3 regions of the Neorhizobium phenanthreniclasticum genome follow, and region 1 is predicted to be linked to each of the others. Evidence: predicted binding sites of a transcription regulator. Region 1 holds the regulator's gene; each other region holds the start of a gene.
What was found. The regulator LexA, encoded in region 1, represses DNA repair genes until DNA is damaged. The targets are predictions, from matches to a motif close to TGTTCNNNNTGTGTTCNG.

Region 1 (5,750 bases):
CGGCAACCAGGCCGATGGATTTCGCGTTCGGCGAAGACGCATCCCGATCGGTGGACCAGGGGCATCTTTCGGAGCTTTCTCCAGCCTTCGAACGAAGGTCGGTGGTGCATCCGGGGAGGGCGCTTCCGCATCGTATATCCGTGGGTTTGAAGCGCCTGTGGCGCAATGCGCCGTCCATGATCTTGGAAGAGGAGGCGCATGGGCATGGCTTCCTCTTCGTTCCCGTTGTCGTCGGTGCAGGGGCCGCATGCTGGTTCTCCTTGCCGCAAGATCCGGCTTTTCTGCCGTTTTTTGTGGCTTTTCTCGCATGCACCATAATTGCTGCCATAACGCGTCACCAATTCGGCATGGCACGTATCATCCCGGTCGCCGCCGCACTCTTTCTCGGCGGCATGATGCTCGCGGAGCTGGAAACATGGAGGCAAAGTACAGTCGTTCTCGACTCGCCGGTGACGACCGAACTGACCGGCGTGGTCGAGCGGCGGGAAATCGATGCGAATGGACGCTGGCGCTATTTAGTCCGCGTCGGACGGACAGCCAATCCCGAGATCCGACGCCCTCCGGAGCGGGTGTCGCTGCTTGCCAGGGCGCGGCACGAATCTGCGGAAACCGGCGAGACGATCAGCGGCCGGGTACGCATATCGCCGCCTTCGGGGCCTGCGCTGCCGGGGCTTAACGATTTCGCCTTCTCTTCTTATTTCGATGGTATCGGCGCCGTCGGTTTTTTCTATGGAGTGCCGAATAAGGAGGCAGGCCCGGCGTTGCCGCGAGCCTGGATTGCAGAATTCGAAAGCGGGCTTTTTGATCTGCGCAGCGCCATTGCAAGCCATATTCGCGAAACGGTGCCGGGCGATGCGGGCGCCTTCGCAGCCGCGATCGTGACCGACGAACGCCGGGCTATTTCCAAGGAGACCACCGAGGCGCTCCGGCTTTCCGGACTTGCCCATATCGTCGCGATCTCCGGGCTGAACATGGCGCTTGCCGCCGGCATCTTCTTTGTCGGCGTCCGCACTGTCCTTTCGTTTTTTCCCGGGTTTGCCCAGGCCTATCCGGTGAAGAAGATCGCTGCCGCCGGCGCGCTCGTGATGGCGACCGCCTATTACCTGATTTCCGGCTTCGGTGTTTCGGCCGAGCGGGCGTATATCATGATGGCGGTCATGCTTGTCGCAGTCTTCTTCGACCGACCGTCGATCAGCTTGCGCAACGTGGCGCTTTCGGCCCTGATCATTATCGCCGTTTCGCCCTCGGAAATCCTGGGGCCCAGCTTCCAGATGTCCTTTGCGGCTACCGCAGCGCTGGTCGCCGGTTATGCGCTCTGGAAAAATCGATCGAAAAAGCACGATCCGGAACCGCTGCAAATTCGTCACCCTGTGGTGACGCCGGTACTGGCTTCCTGGAAATTCATTGCGGGCATTCTTGCCACGACCCTGATCGGCAGCACGTCGACGGCGATCTTTTCGGTCGAGCATTTCCATCGGATTGCGACCTACGGCGGCCTGGCGGCAAACCTCGCCGCCATGCCGATCATTTCTTTCGTGGTCATGCCGGCCGGACTGGTCGGCATGCTGCTCGTACCGTTCGGGCTCGATGCGCCTTTCCTGAAGCTCATGGGTCTCGGCCTGGAAGCGGTGATCTCCATAGCAAGACATGTCGCGGCCTGGGGCGGCGACGCCGGTATCGGTCGTCAGCATCCCTGGTTCCTGCCTGTCTCCACGGCCGGTTTTCTTCTGCTGACCCTTTTGAGAAGCAGGCTTCGGCTGGTCGGCATTCCGCTCGTTGCCGCCGCATTGCTGTTCTCCTGGCACGAACGATCGAAGCCCCTGCCGGATATTCTAGTTGCCGAGGACGGAACGATGATTGCCGTGATAGGCAGGGAAGGTATTGCCACCAACCGCACCCGTCCGCCCGATTTCATCTACGGCCAGTGGAAACGGGCACTTCTCCTGGGCGATCCCATAAAACCGGACGTGTCATCAGCAAGAGATAAACCGCCCGATGGGAAGCCTGAGGAGCGCCGCGAGCTGACGCAGGCCGAAATCGAGACGGCGCGGTCCCGCATCAGGCAGGTGCCTGCCGGTCATTTCGTATGCGAGCCGCGTGTCTTCTGCGGGGTGAAAACTTCCGGGGGCACCAACATAGCCTCCGTCGAAGACAGCCGTTATGCCGGTGCGGCCTGCGATGCCGCCCATATCATCATCGCGCCGCGCGCCCGTTTCGATCACTGCCGCTCCGGCGCATTGATGATCAACGGCAATGCTTTGCGAAAGACTGGTGCGCTCGAAATTTCCCTGCACGGCGCAGCCGACATCCGGCAATGGACTATTCGCCCCGCCATGGCCGGCCATGACCGCCCCTGGAGCAGGCATCGCCACTATGACTGGCGGAACAAGATGTTCGCCTCGGCGCTCCCGGAACCGCTTCGGCAATTGATCAATGGTAACGGCGGATGAGGCCGACCAGCTTGCCCTGGACCTTTACCCGGTCGGGCGGGAATATCCGGGTTTCGTAGGCCGGGTTCGCGGCTTCCAGCGCGATCGAGGCGCCACGGCGGCGGAAGCGCTTCAGCGTCGCTTCCTCCTCGTCCACCAGCGCTACGATGATGTCTCCCGGATTGGCGGTGTTGCTGTTGCGGATGATCACCGTGTCGCCGTCCAGGATGCCGGCCTCGATCATCGAATCACCCTTGACTTCCAGCGCGTAATGTTCGCCGGAACCAAGCATCTCGGCGGGCACTGCGATATCATGCGTGTTGTTCTGGATCGCCGAGATGGGCACGCCGGCGGCGATGCGGCCCATGACGGGAACCGTGGTGGCGTTGGAGAGATCGTCGTTGGCTGCGGGCTTGGCCGGAGCGGCAGCGACCGGCTGCGGCTTGCCGAGGCTGCCCTCGATAACACTCGGCGAGAAGCCGCGGCGTGGCTGCAGGCTCGACTGATAGGCTTCCGGCAGCTTGATGACTTCAAGGGCACGTGCCCGGTTCGGCAGGCGGCGGATGAAGCCGCGCTCCTCCAGTGCGGTGATCAGCCGGTGGATGCCGGACTTCGACGCGAGGTCGAGCGCGTCCTTCATTTCGTCGAAGGAGGGCGGCACGCCGGATTCCTTCATGCGTTCGTGAATGAACAGAAGCAATTCCTGCTGTTTGCGCGTGAGCATATTTGGCACCTTGAGAGTCGGAAACAAATCAAGAACATACACTATATGTTCCATATGTGTTCCGCAAGTCCCTAAATTTTCGTGAAGTATGATGATTTTTCTTCATGGATGTCTGCAACATATCTCTTTCGACACCACTTGCTCGAAGCCGATCCGCTGCCAATGTAGTGCTGCGATTCCGGATTCTGGGGGCTCTCGCGTGAATGCTAGACTAATCGATCATCTCGTTCTGCCGGTGGCGGACCTTGCCGTCGCGCGTTCGCGACTGGCAGAACTCGGATTTACAGTTGCGCCGGAGGCCTTTCATCCTTTCGGCACGGCCAATGCCTGCGTGTTTTTCTCGGATGGGGCCTATCTGGAGCCGCTGGCGATCGCCAACCGGCGTCAGGCGACAGCCGCGGCCAAGCGCGGCAATGTCTTCACCGCCCGGGATCTCGACTTCCGCAAGGCGCGTAACAGTCAGGGCTTTTCGGCCCTCGCGGTTGCCACGGGCGATGCGGCAGCCGATCACGCGCGTTTCAGGCTGCGCGGGATTTCCGCGGGCGATATCCTGGAATTCTCCCGCGGCGTGAAGATGCCGGACGGTTCCGAGACTGAGGCAAGCTTCCGGCTGGCCTTTGCGGGAGACGAGCATGCGCCGGATTTCTTCTTGTTCTCTGCACAGCGGATCAATCCGCTGCCGGCCGATCGAGGCGAACTGGAACGCCATTCCAATACGGTGACCGGCTTGAGCGAGATCGTTCTTTCGGCCGCATCGCCCGACGATTTTGCGCCCCTGCTCGAAGAGGTGCTGCTTGCGAAAGCCGGGATCGAAGCTGCGGCCGTGGAGCTTGTCGCTTCGAACACGCGCATCCGCGTCATGCAGGATCAAGATCTCGAATCGGAATTCGCCCTTGCGCCGTTGCCGAATGCCGAAGGTCTGCGCGGCCGGGCGATCATCTTCAAGACTGCCGATCTTGCCGTGACAGAGATCATCCTTGCTGCTAATGACGTCGCATTCGTCCGTCGGGAGGGCCGTGTGCTGGTCCAGGCGGCGCCCGGCCAGGGTGTGTTGTTCGGTTTCGAGGAATAGTCTCATGGAAGTCTCCGCCAATCCGCGCGTCTCCGTCGGCGAAGGGCACGGCAAGGTCGTCTTCGCACAGGATGCCCGCCTGTCGCTGATCGCCGGCCCGTGCCAGATGGAAAGCCGCGACCACGCCTTCATGATGGCGGGTGCGCTGAAGGAGCTTTGCGACAAGCTCGGCATCGGGCTCGTCTACAAATCATCCTTCGACAAGGCGAACCGCACGTCGATTTCCGGCAGGCGCGGCATCGGGCTCGAAAGCGCCATGGAAATCTTCGCCGATCTGAAGAAGGAATTCGGCTTCCCGGTTCTCACCGACATTCACACGGAAGAGCAGTGCGCCATCGTCGCACAGACGGTGGACGTGCTGCAGATCCCGGCCTTCCTTTGCCGCCAGACGGACTTGCTTGTCGCTGCGGCGAAAACCGGCCGCGTCATCAATGTCAAGAAGGGCCAGTTCCTGGCACCCTGGGACATGAAGAACGTGTTGGCCAAGTTCACCCAGAGCGGCAATCCGAATGTGCTGCTCTGCGAACGCGGCGTCTCTTTCGGTTACAACACATTGGTGTCCGACATGCGCTCGCTGCCGATTATGGCGGCGATGGGCGCTCCGGTCGTCTTCGACGCGACGCATTCGGTCCAGCAGCCGGGTGGACAGGGCGGCTCCACCGGCGGCCAGCGCGAATTCGTCGAGACGCTGGCGCGGGCGGCCGTTGCCGTCGGTGTCGCCGGCCTCTTCATCGAGACCCACGAGGACCCGGACAATGCTCCGTCTGACGGTCCGAACATGGTGCATCTCAAAGACATGCCTCGGCTGCTGGAAAAGCTGCTTGCCCTCGATGCGGTCGCAAAGGCTGCCTGAAGCGCCTGCCTGAAAAAGCGCGAAAAGCGGCTGCATTGTAATTTTCGTGTCACTGACTGTGGGACATGTTCAGTGACCCGAACCGTATAGATCCGACGTCCAAGCCCAGGGAGAGTCTTTTGACCGCCATCACCGATATCATCGCCCGTGAAATCCTCGACAGCCGCGGTAATCCGACGGTTGAAGTGGACGTTTATCTGGAAGACGGTTCTTTTGGCCGTGCAGCTGTTCCGTCCGGCGCGTCGACCGGCGCGCACGAGGCGGTCGAACTGCGTGACGGCGGCAAGCGTTACGGCGGCAAGGGCGTCGAAAAGGCTGTCGAGGCGGTCAACACCGAGATCTTCGATGCGATCGGTGGTTTCGATGCCGAAAGCCAGATCCACATCGACAAGACGATGATCGCGCTCGACGGCACGCCGAACAAGTCGCACCTCGGCGCCAATGCCATCCTCGGTGTGTCGCTCGCCGTCGCCAAGGCCGCCGCCGAATCCGCCGGCCTGCCGCTCTACCGCTACGTGGGCGGTCCGAACGCGCATGTCCTCCCCGTTCCGATGATGAACATCATCAACGGCGGCGCCCATGCCGACAACCCGATCGACTTCCAGGAATTCATGATCATGCCGGTCGGCGCCGATACGCTGCGTGACGCGGTGCGCATGGGTTCGGAAATCT
Region 2 (5,750 bases), on a different contig from region 1:
AGCGCCTCGAACCAGTCGCGCGCCACCCTGATCGACATTTCGGTGACTTCGCCGATATGCAGCTTGTGGATCTTGACGGCGAGTGCTTCCGGCTTCAGGCGATAGCCGTTGCAGGCGGGGCAGGGAGCGGCGGACATGTAGCGCTCAATATCCTCACGCGCCCATGCGGAATCGGTTTCCTTCCAGCGGCGCTCGAGATTCGGCACGATGCCTTCGAAAGTCTTCACAGTCTTGTAAGAGCGGGCGCCGTCGGCATAATGGAATTCGATCTTCTCCTCGGTCCCGTGCAGGATCGCCCTTTGCGCCTCTTCCGAGAGCTCGTTCCAGCGGCTCGAAAGCTTGAACCCGAACGCCTTGCCCAAAGCTTCGAGCGTCTGGTTGTAATAGGGCGAGGTGGATTTCGCCCAGGGCGAGATCGCGCCGTCGCGTAGGGTCCGGGCGGGCTCCGGCACGATCAACGCCTCATCCACTTTCTGCTGCGAGCCGAGCCCGTCGCAGGTTGGGCAGGCGCCGAACGGATTGTTGAACGAGAAGAGGCGTGGCTCGATTTCCGGAATGGTGAAGCCGGAAACGGGGCAGGCGAATTTTTCCGAAAACAACACGCGCTCATGTGTCTCGTTGAGCGATTTGTTGGCCGAACCGCCTGCCGCCGTTTCCTCCGGCGGCAGCGGCTTGTCGGCGAATTCGGCGACCGCCAGGCCGTCGGCAAGCTTCAGCGAGGTTTCGAGGCTGTCGGCGAGGCGCGCACCGATATCGGAACGCACGACAAGCCGGTCCACCACCACATCGATATCGTGCTTGTATTTCTTGTCGAGCGCCGGAACATCGGCAATCTCGTAGAACTGGCCGTCGACCTTGACGCGCTGAAAGCCCTTCTTCATCAGATCGGCGAGTTCTTTCTTGTACTCGCCCTTTCGGCCGCGGATCATCGGCGCCAGAATATAAAGACGCGTGCCTTCCTCGAAGGCGAGGATGCGGTCGACCATCTGGCTGACGGTCTGGCTCTCGATCGGCAGGCCCGTCGCCGGCGAATAGGGCACGCCGACGCGTGCGAAGAGCAGGCGCATATAGTCGTAGATCTCGGTGACCGTGCCGACCGTCGAACGGGGATTGCGCGAGGTCGTTTTCTGTTCGATCGAGATCGCCGGCGAAAGCCCGTCGATCTGGTCGACGTCCGGCTTCTGCATCATTTCCAGGAACTGGCGTGCGTAGGCCGAAAGGCTCTCGACATAGCGCCGCTGACCCTCGGCATAGATCGTGTCGAAGGCAAGCGAAGACTTGCCCGAGCCGGAAAGCCCGGTCATGACGATCAGCGAATTGCGCGGCAGGTCGAGATCGATGCCCTTCAAATTGTGCTCGCGCGCACCACGTATTGAAATGGTTTTGAGTTCACTCATCTTCATGCTCTCGGGAGGATCGAAGGTCCTTATGTAGTGATTGATCCGTCGCTGTCGAGACGGAAACTTGCTGCAATGCAGCGCCATTTCGAGTCGGTTGACAGCACTATAGGAATAAAATAGAACAAATAAAGAACAAATTTGCCTGTGGATTAAAAATCATCGGCGCCCAATGAGTGAGGCCGATGGGCTAAAGTGTCATGATTGGTTTTAAGTCCGCGGGATGCGGCAGAGACGAGGTGAAGAGTTATGGCTGGTAGCGTGAACAAGGTCATTCTGGTGGGGAATGTCGGGGCCGATCCGGAAATTCGCCGCACGCAGGACGGCCGGCCGATCGCCAACCTGCGCATTGCGACCTCCGAGACCTGGCGCGACCGTAATTCCGGCGAGCGCCGGGAAAAGACCGAATGGCACAATGTCGTCGTCTTCAACGAAGGCCTCTGCAAGGTTGTCGAGCAGTATGTGAAGAAGGGCGCCAAGCTTTATATCGAAGGCCAGTTGCAGACCCGCAAATGGCAGGATCAGAGCGGCAACGACCGTTATACGACGGAAGTGGTGCTGCAGGGTTTCAATTCGACGCTGACTATGCTCGATGGTCGGGGTGAGGGCGGTGGCGATCGAGCTGGTTACGGTGGCGGCGGTAACAATCGCGTCGGGAACGACTACGGCGGCGGTGACTTCGGTGGTGGCGATGATTATGGCCGGCCGTCGGGCGGCCCGGCTCGTGGTGGCAGCCAGCAGCCGGCAGGCGGGAATTTCTCGCGCGATCTCGACGACGATATCCCGTTCTAGAATCGAGGATTTCCTCGACTTTCATCAACACCTGCAGGGATTGATGCCTGAGCGCCCGGGTTCATTTCAGGCACTTAGACGTATGTCGGCGTCTTGGGTTGCTCCGTCGGCGAGCATCGCCACCAGGACATCCGACTGTGATAATATCCCCACGAGTTTATTATTGCTCCGGGTGACCGGCAGGTAGTGCAGTCCTTCCTCGGCAAAGATGACGATGGCATCGGCAACGGGCGTGTCGGGACTGACGGTCCTGACGGGTGCAGTCATGATGTCCTTGATCGTGTCGCTGGGCGCGCTTTTGCCGGAAAGCACCAGGCGCAGGCGTTGGCCGAAGCCGATCTTGGGCCGTCCTTTGGTCCAGTTCGCCTTGTCCAGGAAATCGGTCTGCGTAACGATGCCGACGACCTCGGCTTTGTCATTGGTAACGGGCAGGGCCTTGAAATGATGGGCGCGCATCAGGTCATGCGCTTCCTTCAGCGAATTGTCGGGCGCCACTGCGACAACGTCGCGGGACATGATGTTGGCACAATCGAGATGGACGGCGCGGCGGCGATAGGAGCGCAATTCCGTTCGCCGCAGGATGGTTTCGAGATCGTCGCGGTCGATATCGAGAAATTCGTCATACTCCTTCAGCACCTCGTCGAGGTCCTCTGACGTGAAGCCGATGCGCTGAACGGGAGCGGGATCGGCGGTGCCGTGATCAGTCGTGGGCGGCTTGATCGCGTGAGGGTAGGGGCGTCCCGTCAGGTTGTTGAAGATCAGGGCAAGCACGAGCAGGGCCAGCGAATTGCCTGCGACCGGCCAGAGGACAAAGCCGTATCCAAGTTCATGGATGGCCGGCCCGCCGAGTACGGCGGTAAGTGCGATCGCACCGCTCGGCGGATGCAGGCAGCGGAAGGTCATCATGAGAGCGATCGCGATCCCGATCGCAGCCGCCGATGCTACGAAAAGATCATCGATGAGCAAGGCGGCGGTCACGCCGACCAGTGCTGCAACAGTATTGCCGCAGAGGACCGACCAGGGCTGGGCGAGCGGGCTGGACGGCACGGCAAAGAGCAGGACGGCCGAGGCTCCCATCGGCGCAATCAGGGCCGGAAGCGATGCGTCGGCCCGCAAGGCCAGGCCTCCGACCATCCCCGTGACCAGAATTCCCGTCAGAGCGCCGAGAGCGGCGCGCAGTCTTTCCCTCGTACTGATGGGGCTGGCTTCGGGCAGAAGCCGGCGTAAAGTGCGTTGCATGATGGACTTTCGATTCCGATTGATGGCATTCCGGTTGGCGAGCGCTTTTAGCAGAAAACGGCGCTTTGTCGCGGGCTCTATAGATTAAAAGCCGAACGCACGCCGTCCACGATAAACTGGACGGACAGAGCGGCAAGGATGACACCCAGCAGGCGGGTGAGGATCGCCCGGCCGGTGACGCCAAGAAAACGATCGAGACGTTCTGCGATCAGCAGTGTGGCGTAGACCAGCAGCATGATCAAGCCGATGACACCGATCAGCAGGGCGCGGTCAAATGGACCGGGGAATGTTCCGGCAAGCAGCACGGTCGCGGAAATGGCGCCCGGTCCGGCGATCAGCGGCAGGGCGAGCGGAAAGACCGCGATATTGTGGATATGGTCGATGGTGATCGCCGCCTGAGAGGTCTTTTCCTTCCGCTCCTGGCGTCTTTCGAAGACCATCTCAAAGGATATCCAGAAGAGAAGCAGGCCGCCGGCAATACGAAAGGCGCCGATCGAAATCCCCAGGATGCCGAGCACGCCCGAGCCGAAGAGAGCGAAGACGGCCAGGATGCCGAACGCAATCAGCGATCCCCGAAGCGCCACATGCCGCCTTTGGAGCGCAGTCATGCCGACGGTCAGTCCCAGGAAGACCGGCGCAAGCCCCGGTGGATCGAGTGTCACAAGCATCGTGGTCAGTGCATTGACCAGCATATCCGGGGTGGCCATATCCTCTCCTGTCAGGCTGCATCCTTGCAGTCGCATGCGAAGATTGTTAGGACAGGCGCGCGGTTTAGGGAAGCCTGCAACGGGTTTTCGAAAATGAGGTGCTATGTCTTGTACAATGCCCGGAAAACACCGCAAAAGCTGTTCAAAACCACGGTGGAAATTGGCGCTCGGAACCGCTTTCCGCTATAAACAACCAACTGATTCCGAACAGAGATCGTGATCCGATTTGACTGAGCAAAGCACACCCGGCGGCGGAAAGCTGCCTCCAGGCATCGAACCCATTTCCATCATGGAGGAGATGCAGCGGTCCTATCTCGATTACGCCATGAGTGTGATCGTCAGCCGCGCTCTCCCGGACGTCCGAGACGGACTGAAACCGGTTCACCGGCGCATCCTCTATGGCATGTCGGAACTGGGGATCGACTGGAACAAGAAATACGTCAAATGCGCCCGTGTTACCGGGGACGTGATGGGTAAATACCATCCGCACGGCAACCTGGCGATCTATGATGCGCTCGCCCGTATGGCGCAGGACTGGTCGCTCCGCCTGCCGCTGATCGACGGCCAGGGCAATTTTGGTTCGATCGACGGCGACCCGCCGGCGGCCGAACGCTATACCGAATGTCGCCTTGAAAAGGCTGCCCATTCCCTCCTCGACGACCTCGACAAGGAGACGGTCGACTTCCGCGACAACTACGACGGCACGCTCTCCGAACCCGTCGTGCTGCCGGCGAAGTTTCCGAACCTTCTGGTCAATGGTGCCGGCGGCATCGCCGTCGGCATGGCGACCAACATACCGCCGCACAACCTCTCGGAAGTCATCAATGGCTGCATTGCCATGATCGACAATCCGGCGATCGAGCTGCCGGAGCTGATGGAGATCATTCCCGGTCCGGACTTTCCGACCGGCGCCCTAATCCTCGGCCGTTCCGGCATCAGGTCGGCCTATGAGACGGGCCGCGGCTCGGTCATCATGCGCGGACGCGCCACGATCGAACCGATGCGGGGCGACCGCGAGCAGATCATCATCACCGAGGTTCCCTATCAGGTGAACAAGGCATCGATGGTCGAGAAGATCGGCGAACTCGTGCGGGAAAAGCGCATCGAGGGCATTTCCGACCTGCGCGATGAATCAGACCGCCAGGGTTACCGCGTGGTCGTCGAGCTGAAGCGCGACGCCAATGCGGATGTGATCCTCAATCAGCTTTATCGCTATACGCCGCTGCAGACCTCTTTCGGCTGCAACATGGTGGCGCTGAACGGCGGCAAGCCTGAACAACTCGCGCTCATCGACATGCTGAAGGCCTTCGTGTCCTTCCGCGAGGAGGTGGTGAGCCGGCGCACGAAATACCTGCTGCGAAAGGCGCGCGAGCGTGCGCACGTCTTGGTGGGGCTCGCGATTGCGGTTGCCAATATCGACGAGATCATTTTGCTGATCCGCCGTGCGCCCGATCCGCAGACGGCGCGCGAACAGTTGATGACCCGCCGCTGGCCGGCTCACGATGTCGAGGCGCTGATCCGCCTGATCGATGATCCGCGCCATAAGATCAATGATGACGGCACCTATAACCTGTCGGAAGAGCAGGCTCGCGCAATTCTCGAACTGCGTCTTGCG
Region 3 (5,750 bases), on a different contig from region 1:
AAGCTTTTCCCGGTCCGGCGTGTCGATGCCGTAGAAATCCGGGTAGTAGATCATCGGGCTCGCGACGCGGAAGTGTACTTCCCTGGCGCCCGCATCGCGGATCATCTGGACGATCTTCAACGAGGTCGTGCCGCGCACGATCGAATCGTCGACCAGCACGACGCGCTTGCCCTCGATCATCGCACGGTTCGCGGAATGCTTGAGCTTGACGCCGAAGGCGCGGATCTGCTGTGTCGGCTCGATGAAGGTGCGGCCGACATAGTGGTTGCGGATGATGCCGTATTCGAACGGAATGCCGCTTTCCTGCGCATAGCCGAGCGCCGCCGGCGTGCCGCCGTCCGGTACCGGCACCACGACGTCCGCTTCGACCGGCGCCTCCTTGGCGAGGTTGATGCCCATGTTCTTGCGCGCGACGTAGACGCTGCGGCCGCCAACGACCGAGTCGGGACGGGCGAAATAGACGTATTCGAAAAGGCAGAGGCGTTCCGGCTGTCCGTTGCCGGCCTTGCGGGCGTCGATGGTGATCGAGCCGTCCGGCTGGACTTCGCAGATGATGACCTCGCCGTTTTCCACGTCGCGGACGAATTTGGCGCCGATGATGTCGAGTGCGCAGGTTTCGGAAGCGAAGATCGGCTTGCCGTCGAGCTCGCCCATGACGAGCGGGCGGATGCCGATCGGATCGCGCGCCGCGATCAGCTTGGTCCGGGTCATCGCGACCATTGCGTAACCGCCTTCCATCTGGCGGATCGCATCGATGAAGCGGTCTGCCGTCGAGGTGTAGCGTGAGCGGGCGATGAGGTGGAGCACCACTTCAGTGTCGGAGGTCGACTGACAGATGGCGCCGCCGGCGATCAATTGCCGGCGCAGGGTCAGCCCGTTGGTGAAATTGCCGTTATGGGCGATCGCGATGCCGCCGACTTCGAGCTCGGCGAAAAGCGGCTGAACGTTGCGGAGCGCCACCTCGCCGGTCGTCGAATAGCGGTTGTGGCCGATGGCGATATTGCCGGGCAGGCGGGCAAGCGTGACTGGATCGGTGTAGTGGTCCCCGACAAGCCCCATGCGGCGTTCCGAATGAAAGCGCAGGCCGTCGAAGGAGACGATGCCGGCCGCCTCCTGGCCGCGATGCTGAAGCGCGTGCAGGCCGAGCGCCGTCAGCGTCGCCGCTTCGGGATGGCCCAGGATGCCGAAAACGCCGCATTCTTCGCGAAGCGTATCGCCATCCCATTCATGGACGCTTTTTTCGTCAAACGTCTCGGAAACCGGCTCGCTCATCTTGGCCCCTTATCCTTCGGACAACCGTCCCTGTCGGAAAAATGGAAAGGCCGGCCGGGGAAAACCTCCCCGGAACCCAGCCCGCTCTCACCTGAATTCGAATGTTACCACAAATGGTGATGTTTTGCGCTGCATCAAGCGCAACAAAGCGTCAATTATTTGTCGCAGGCGCATCCTCTGCCGGCGGCTGGTCCTGTCCGGCGGCGCCCTCGGCGGGCGCTGCCTCGCGGCCCAGGATGCGTGCGCGGATCTGCGGCTCGATATCGTCGGGCAGCACGGCTTCGAGGCGCGCGACGAGCGTGTCGAGGAAAGGCTTAGATTTCGCCTGCGTGACCCAGGCCGGCTGCGCATTCGCGGCCACGAGCCAGTTCCAGAAAGCGACGGCGACGACGAGCAGCAGGATGCCGCGGGCGGCCCCGAAGAGGAAGCCCAGCGTCCGATCCAGCGCGCCGACGCGGCTGTCGATGATGAAATCGGCGATGCGGGTCGTGATGAACGAGATGACGATCAGCGCGATCAGGAAGATGATGCCGGCGGACGCGGCAATCGCGATGCGGTCATCCGCGGTATAGTTCTTCGCGTAGGGGAGAAGCAGCGGATAGAGGTAATAGGCCGCCGCGACGGATCCCACCCAGCTTGCGATCGACAGCACCTCCCGCGAAAAGCCGCGAACCATGGCGAGCACGGCGGAAAACAGCGTCACGCCGATGACGATACCGTCGAAAATCGTAATGGGCATATATTACTCCAAGACTTGCCGGATTATGCCGGCGCCCCGCCTCAAGGCAGCCGTCATACAACAGCGGACCTGTTAACGGAAGATCAATCATCTTCCGGTGCTTGCCGTAACCTTGCCGATGAGCCTGCGATGCGTGCCACCAGGTCCGGCAGGTCGTCGATCTCGGTCCAGCGACCGCCCGTACCTTTCGGCACTTCGGCGGATGCTGCCGGCAGCATGGCCCCGGCAAAACCAAGTTTCTCAGCCTCCTTAAGGCGTTGCGCCGTTTGTGAAACCGGTCGCACCGCCCCTGAGAGGCTGATTTCGCCGAAATAGACGCAATCGGCGGGCAGGGCAAGACCGGCAAGCGAGGAGACCAGTGCAGAGGCGACGGCAAGGTCGGCCGCCGGCTCGGAGATGCGGTAGCCGCCTGCCACGTTCAGATACACATCATGCTGGCCGAGCTTCACGCCGCAATGGGCCTCCAGCACGGCGAGAATCATCGAAAGCCTGGACGAATCCCAGCCGACCACCGCACGGCGCGGTGTTCCGAGCGAGGTCGGCGCCACCAGCGCCTGCACCTCGACAAGCACGGGTCGCGTCCCTTCCATGCCGGCGAAGACAGCCGCGCCCGGCGCCTTTGCATTGCGTTCGCCGAGGAAGAGTTCGGACGGATTGGAGACTTCGCGCAAGCCCTTGTCGGACATTTCGAAGACGCCGATCTCGTCGGTTGGGCCGAATCGGTTCTTGACGGTCCGCAGGATGCGGTAGTGATGGCCGCGGTCGCCCTCGAAATAGAGGACGGCATCGACCATGTGCTCGACGACGCGCGGGCCGGCGATCTGGCCTTCCTTGGTGACGTGCCCGACGAGAACCATGGCCGCACCCGTCTGCTTGGCGAAGCGGATCATCGCCTGCACGCCGGTGCGCACCTGGGTGACGGTGCCCGGTGCCGAATCAGCGGTGTCGCTCCAGAGCGTCTGGATCGAATCGATGATGACGAGATCGGGCCGCTTGCCCTCGGAAATGGTGGCGAGGATGTCCTCGACATTGGTTTCGGCGGCGAGCAGCACTTCGGTATTGGCGGCATCCAGCCTCTGAGCGCGAAGCCGCACCTGCGCCACGGCCTCCTCGCCCGAAACATAGATGATGCGATGCCCGCGGCGGGAGAGGGCCGCCGCCGCCTGCATCAGCAGCGTCGACTTGCCGATGCCGGGATCACCGCCGATAAGCACGGCCGAACCGCGCACGAAACCGCCGCCGGTCGCCCGGTCGAGTTCGGAAATGCCGGTATGGATGCGCGGCGCCTGTTCGGTCTCCCCGGAAAGCGTGGTGAGTGCCACCGCACGGCCCTTCTTCGGTGCGCGGCCGGGACCGCCGCCGATGCCGCCCATCGGGTCTTCCTCGACGATCGTGTTCCATTCGCCGCAGCCATCGCACTTGCCGGCCCAGCGGCTGTGCACCGTGCCGCAGTTCTGGCACACGAATTGGGTCTTGGGTTTTGCCATGAAATTGAGTTGCCGTCTTCAAACACTCACAAAATCCGCCAAGAACAAAAGCGGAACATTTGTTCTTGTACTCCGGAAATATCACTGCTGGCAAGGAGGAGTGGAAACTATTCGGGATAGATATACCGCCGCTCGTAGCGCAACCCGAGGCCGGTCAGGAGTTCGTAGCCGATCGTGCCGGCGGCCCGCGCCACGTCGTCGAGAGGCATGTTGGGACCGAAAAGCTCGATATAGTCGCCGGTGCGGATATCGGATGCCGGAACATCCGTCACGTCGAAGATCGTCAGGTCCATGGTGACGCGGCCGATCACCGGCACCCTGTGACCGGCGATGAAGCCGAAGGCGCCGGAAGAGCCGCCGGTGCGGATCGGCACGCCCGAGCCGGAGAGAGAGCGGAGATAGCCGTCGGCGTAACCGGCCGAGACGATGGCAAGCCTGCTCTCGCGCGAAAGCTGATGGGTGGCGCCGTAGCTGACCGTGCCGCCCGCGGCGGCGTCGCGGACCTGGATGACCCGCGCCTCCGCCTTCACCACCGGCTTGAGCGGCATCATGCCGCCGACGGATTCGCCGCCATAAAGCGCAATGCCGGGGCGGGTGAGGTCGAAATGATATTCGGGGCCCAAGAAGATTCCGGCGGAAGCCGAAAGACTTGATTCGATGCCTTCGAAGGCGGCGCTAACCTGCTGGAACAGTTCGAGCTGCTGCCGGTTGAGGGGCGAGGCCGGGTTGTCGCCGCTGTGAAGATGCGACAGCACCAGAACCGGCGAGAAGCCTGCGGGCCGCGAGACGTCGCCTGCAAGGGCAAGCGCATCCTCGAATGAAAGGCCGAGCCGATTGAAGCCGGTATCCACCTGCAGGGCGCAGGGGTGGTCTCCATGTTCCGATACGACCGACATCCAGAAGGCAAGCTGTTCTTCGGAGGCCAGCACCGGCACGAGGTCGTTCTCGAAGAACATCTGCTCCTGGCCGGGCCAGATGCCGGAAAGCACGTAGATGCGGGCGTCCGGCGCGTAGGTGCGCAGCGTCACGCCTTCCTGGGCGACCGCGACGAAGAAGTCCCGCGCGCCGGCTTCATAAAACGCCGTGCCGCAATCCTCGATGCCGAGACCGTAGGCGTCCGCCTTGACGACAGCCGCGGTGCGCGCCCTTCCCGAGCGTCGTTGCATCTCCCGCCAGTTGTCGGAAAGCGCTGCGAGATCGACCGTCAGCCGGACGGGCGCGACGTCGAAATCGCCGGAGGGAGAAGGATCGCTGTCGAAATCGGTCATTTTACACGTCGGCCATGCTGAGGAATGTTCCTGCGATCCTATCCGTTTCGAAGGCGGGAAAAAGGCCGCCATGCGAAAAACCTTCGCACTGCACAATCTTTTAGGGCGAGAGCATCCGTATTGGCCTTGGGCAGCCACCAGGCATGAACGGACGCGGGATTCCCGTCATGCTGCTCCGATCGAGCAGATCCGGAGATCAAGACAGGGCGAAGATCTTCACTTCCTTTTCGACGCCCTGAAGTTCCTCCATTCGAAACACTGACGCAATGCCGTTGTTTCTCAAGATCTCTGAAACCTGGGCGTTTTCGACGACGGCCTCCGTGGTGAGGATCACATAGGGATCGGCAAGGCCCTGTACGCGGGAGGCGATATTGACGGTCTGGCCGAAATAGTCCTGCCGGTCGTTCAGGTTGACCGCGAGGCATGGCCCCTCATGGATACCAATTTTCAGGAGAAGGTCCTCGCGACCGTGCTCGGCATTCAGCCGAAGCATCGCTTCCCGCATCCGCAGCGCGGACGCCACCGCACGATCCGGGCTCGAGAATGTCGCCATCACGGCGTCGCCTATGGTCTTGACCACCGCTCCGGATTCCGTGGCGATGATCTCGTGAAGAACCTTGAAATGTGCTCTCACCAGATCGAAGGCGGCCAGATCTCCGACGCGCTCGTAGAGAGCGGTTGACCCCCTTAAATCGGTGAAGAGGAATGTCAGGCTGGTGATCCTGAGGCGCTGGTCGATATCAAGCGTGTCGGTCCGATAGATGTCCCGGAAGCTCTGGTTTGTCAGAAGTCGCTTGGCTGTCAGGAACGGTCGCCTGCGGCCCAGCAGGTCGTGCAGCTGCTCTCCGGCGATGCAGACATTGGGGAGCACTCTGCGGTCGGTGTGATTCTCGATCGTGAGCCGCAGTAAGCCGGGACGGAGGGTAAGCGTTTCGTTCGGTGCATAATCCCGACTGATGAACATTGAGAGGTTCTGACGTTCGT

Region 2: the regulator LexA is predicted to act here: its motif matches at 1,518-1,535, upstream of uvrA (excinuclease ABC subunit UvrA).
Region 3: the regulator LexA is predicted to act here: its motif matches at 3,539-3,556, upstream of radA (DNA repair protein RadA).

What each region holds. Positions count from the first base shown of each region.
Region 1 is NZ_JBEAAL010000020.1:121,295-127,044, forward strand. Features, by position in the region: gene ABK249_RS23225 (ComEC/Rec2 family competence protein) at 1-2,450, shown strand, start outside; gene lexA (transcriptional repressor LexA) at 2,431-3,153, opposite strand; gene ABK249_RS23235 (VOC family protein) at 3,353-4,225, shown strand; gene kdsA (3-deoxy-8-phosphooctulonate synthase) at 4,230-5,078, shown strand; gene eno (phosphopyruvate hydratase) at 5,198-5,750, shown strand, end outside.
Region 2 is NZ_JBEAAL010000007.1:42,699-48,448, forward strand. Features, by position in the region: gene uvrA (excinuclease ABC subunit UvrA) at 1-1,397, opposite strand, end outside; gene ABK249_RS11745 (single-stranded DNA-binding protein) at 1,647-2,189, shown strand; gene ABK249_RS11750 (HPP family protein) at 2,256-3,428, opposite strand; gene ABK249_RS11755 (MarC family protein) at 3,506-4,135, opposite strand; gene gyrA (DNA gyrase subunit A) at 4,362-5,750, shown strand, end outside.
Region 3 is NZ_JBEAAL010000006.1:94,121-99,870, forward strand. Features, by position in the region: gene purF (amidophosphoribosyltransferase) at 1-1,272, opposite strand, end outside; gene ABK249_RS10505 (CvpA family protein) at 1,424-2,011, opposite strand; gene radA (DNA repair protein RadA) at 2,095-3,498, opposite strand; gene alr (alanine racemase) at 3,606-4,766, opposite strand; gene ABK249_RS10520 (adenylate/guanylate cyclase domain-containing protein) at 4,963-5,750, opposite strand, start outside.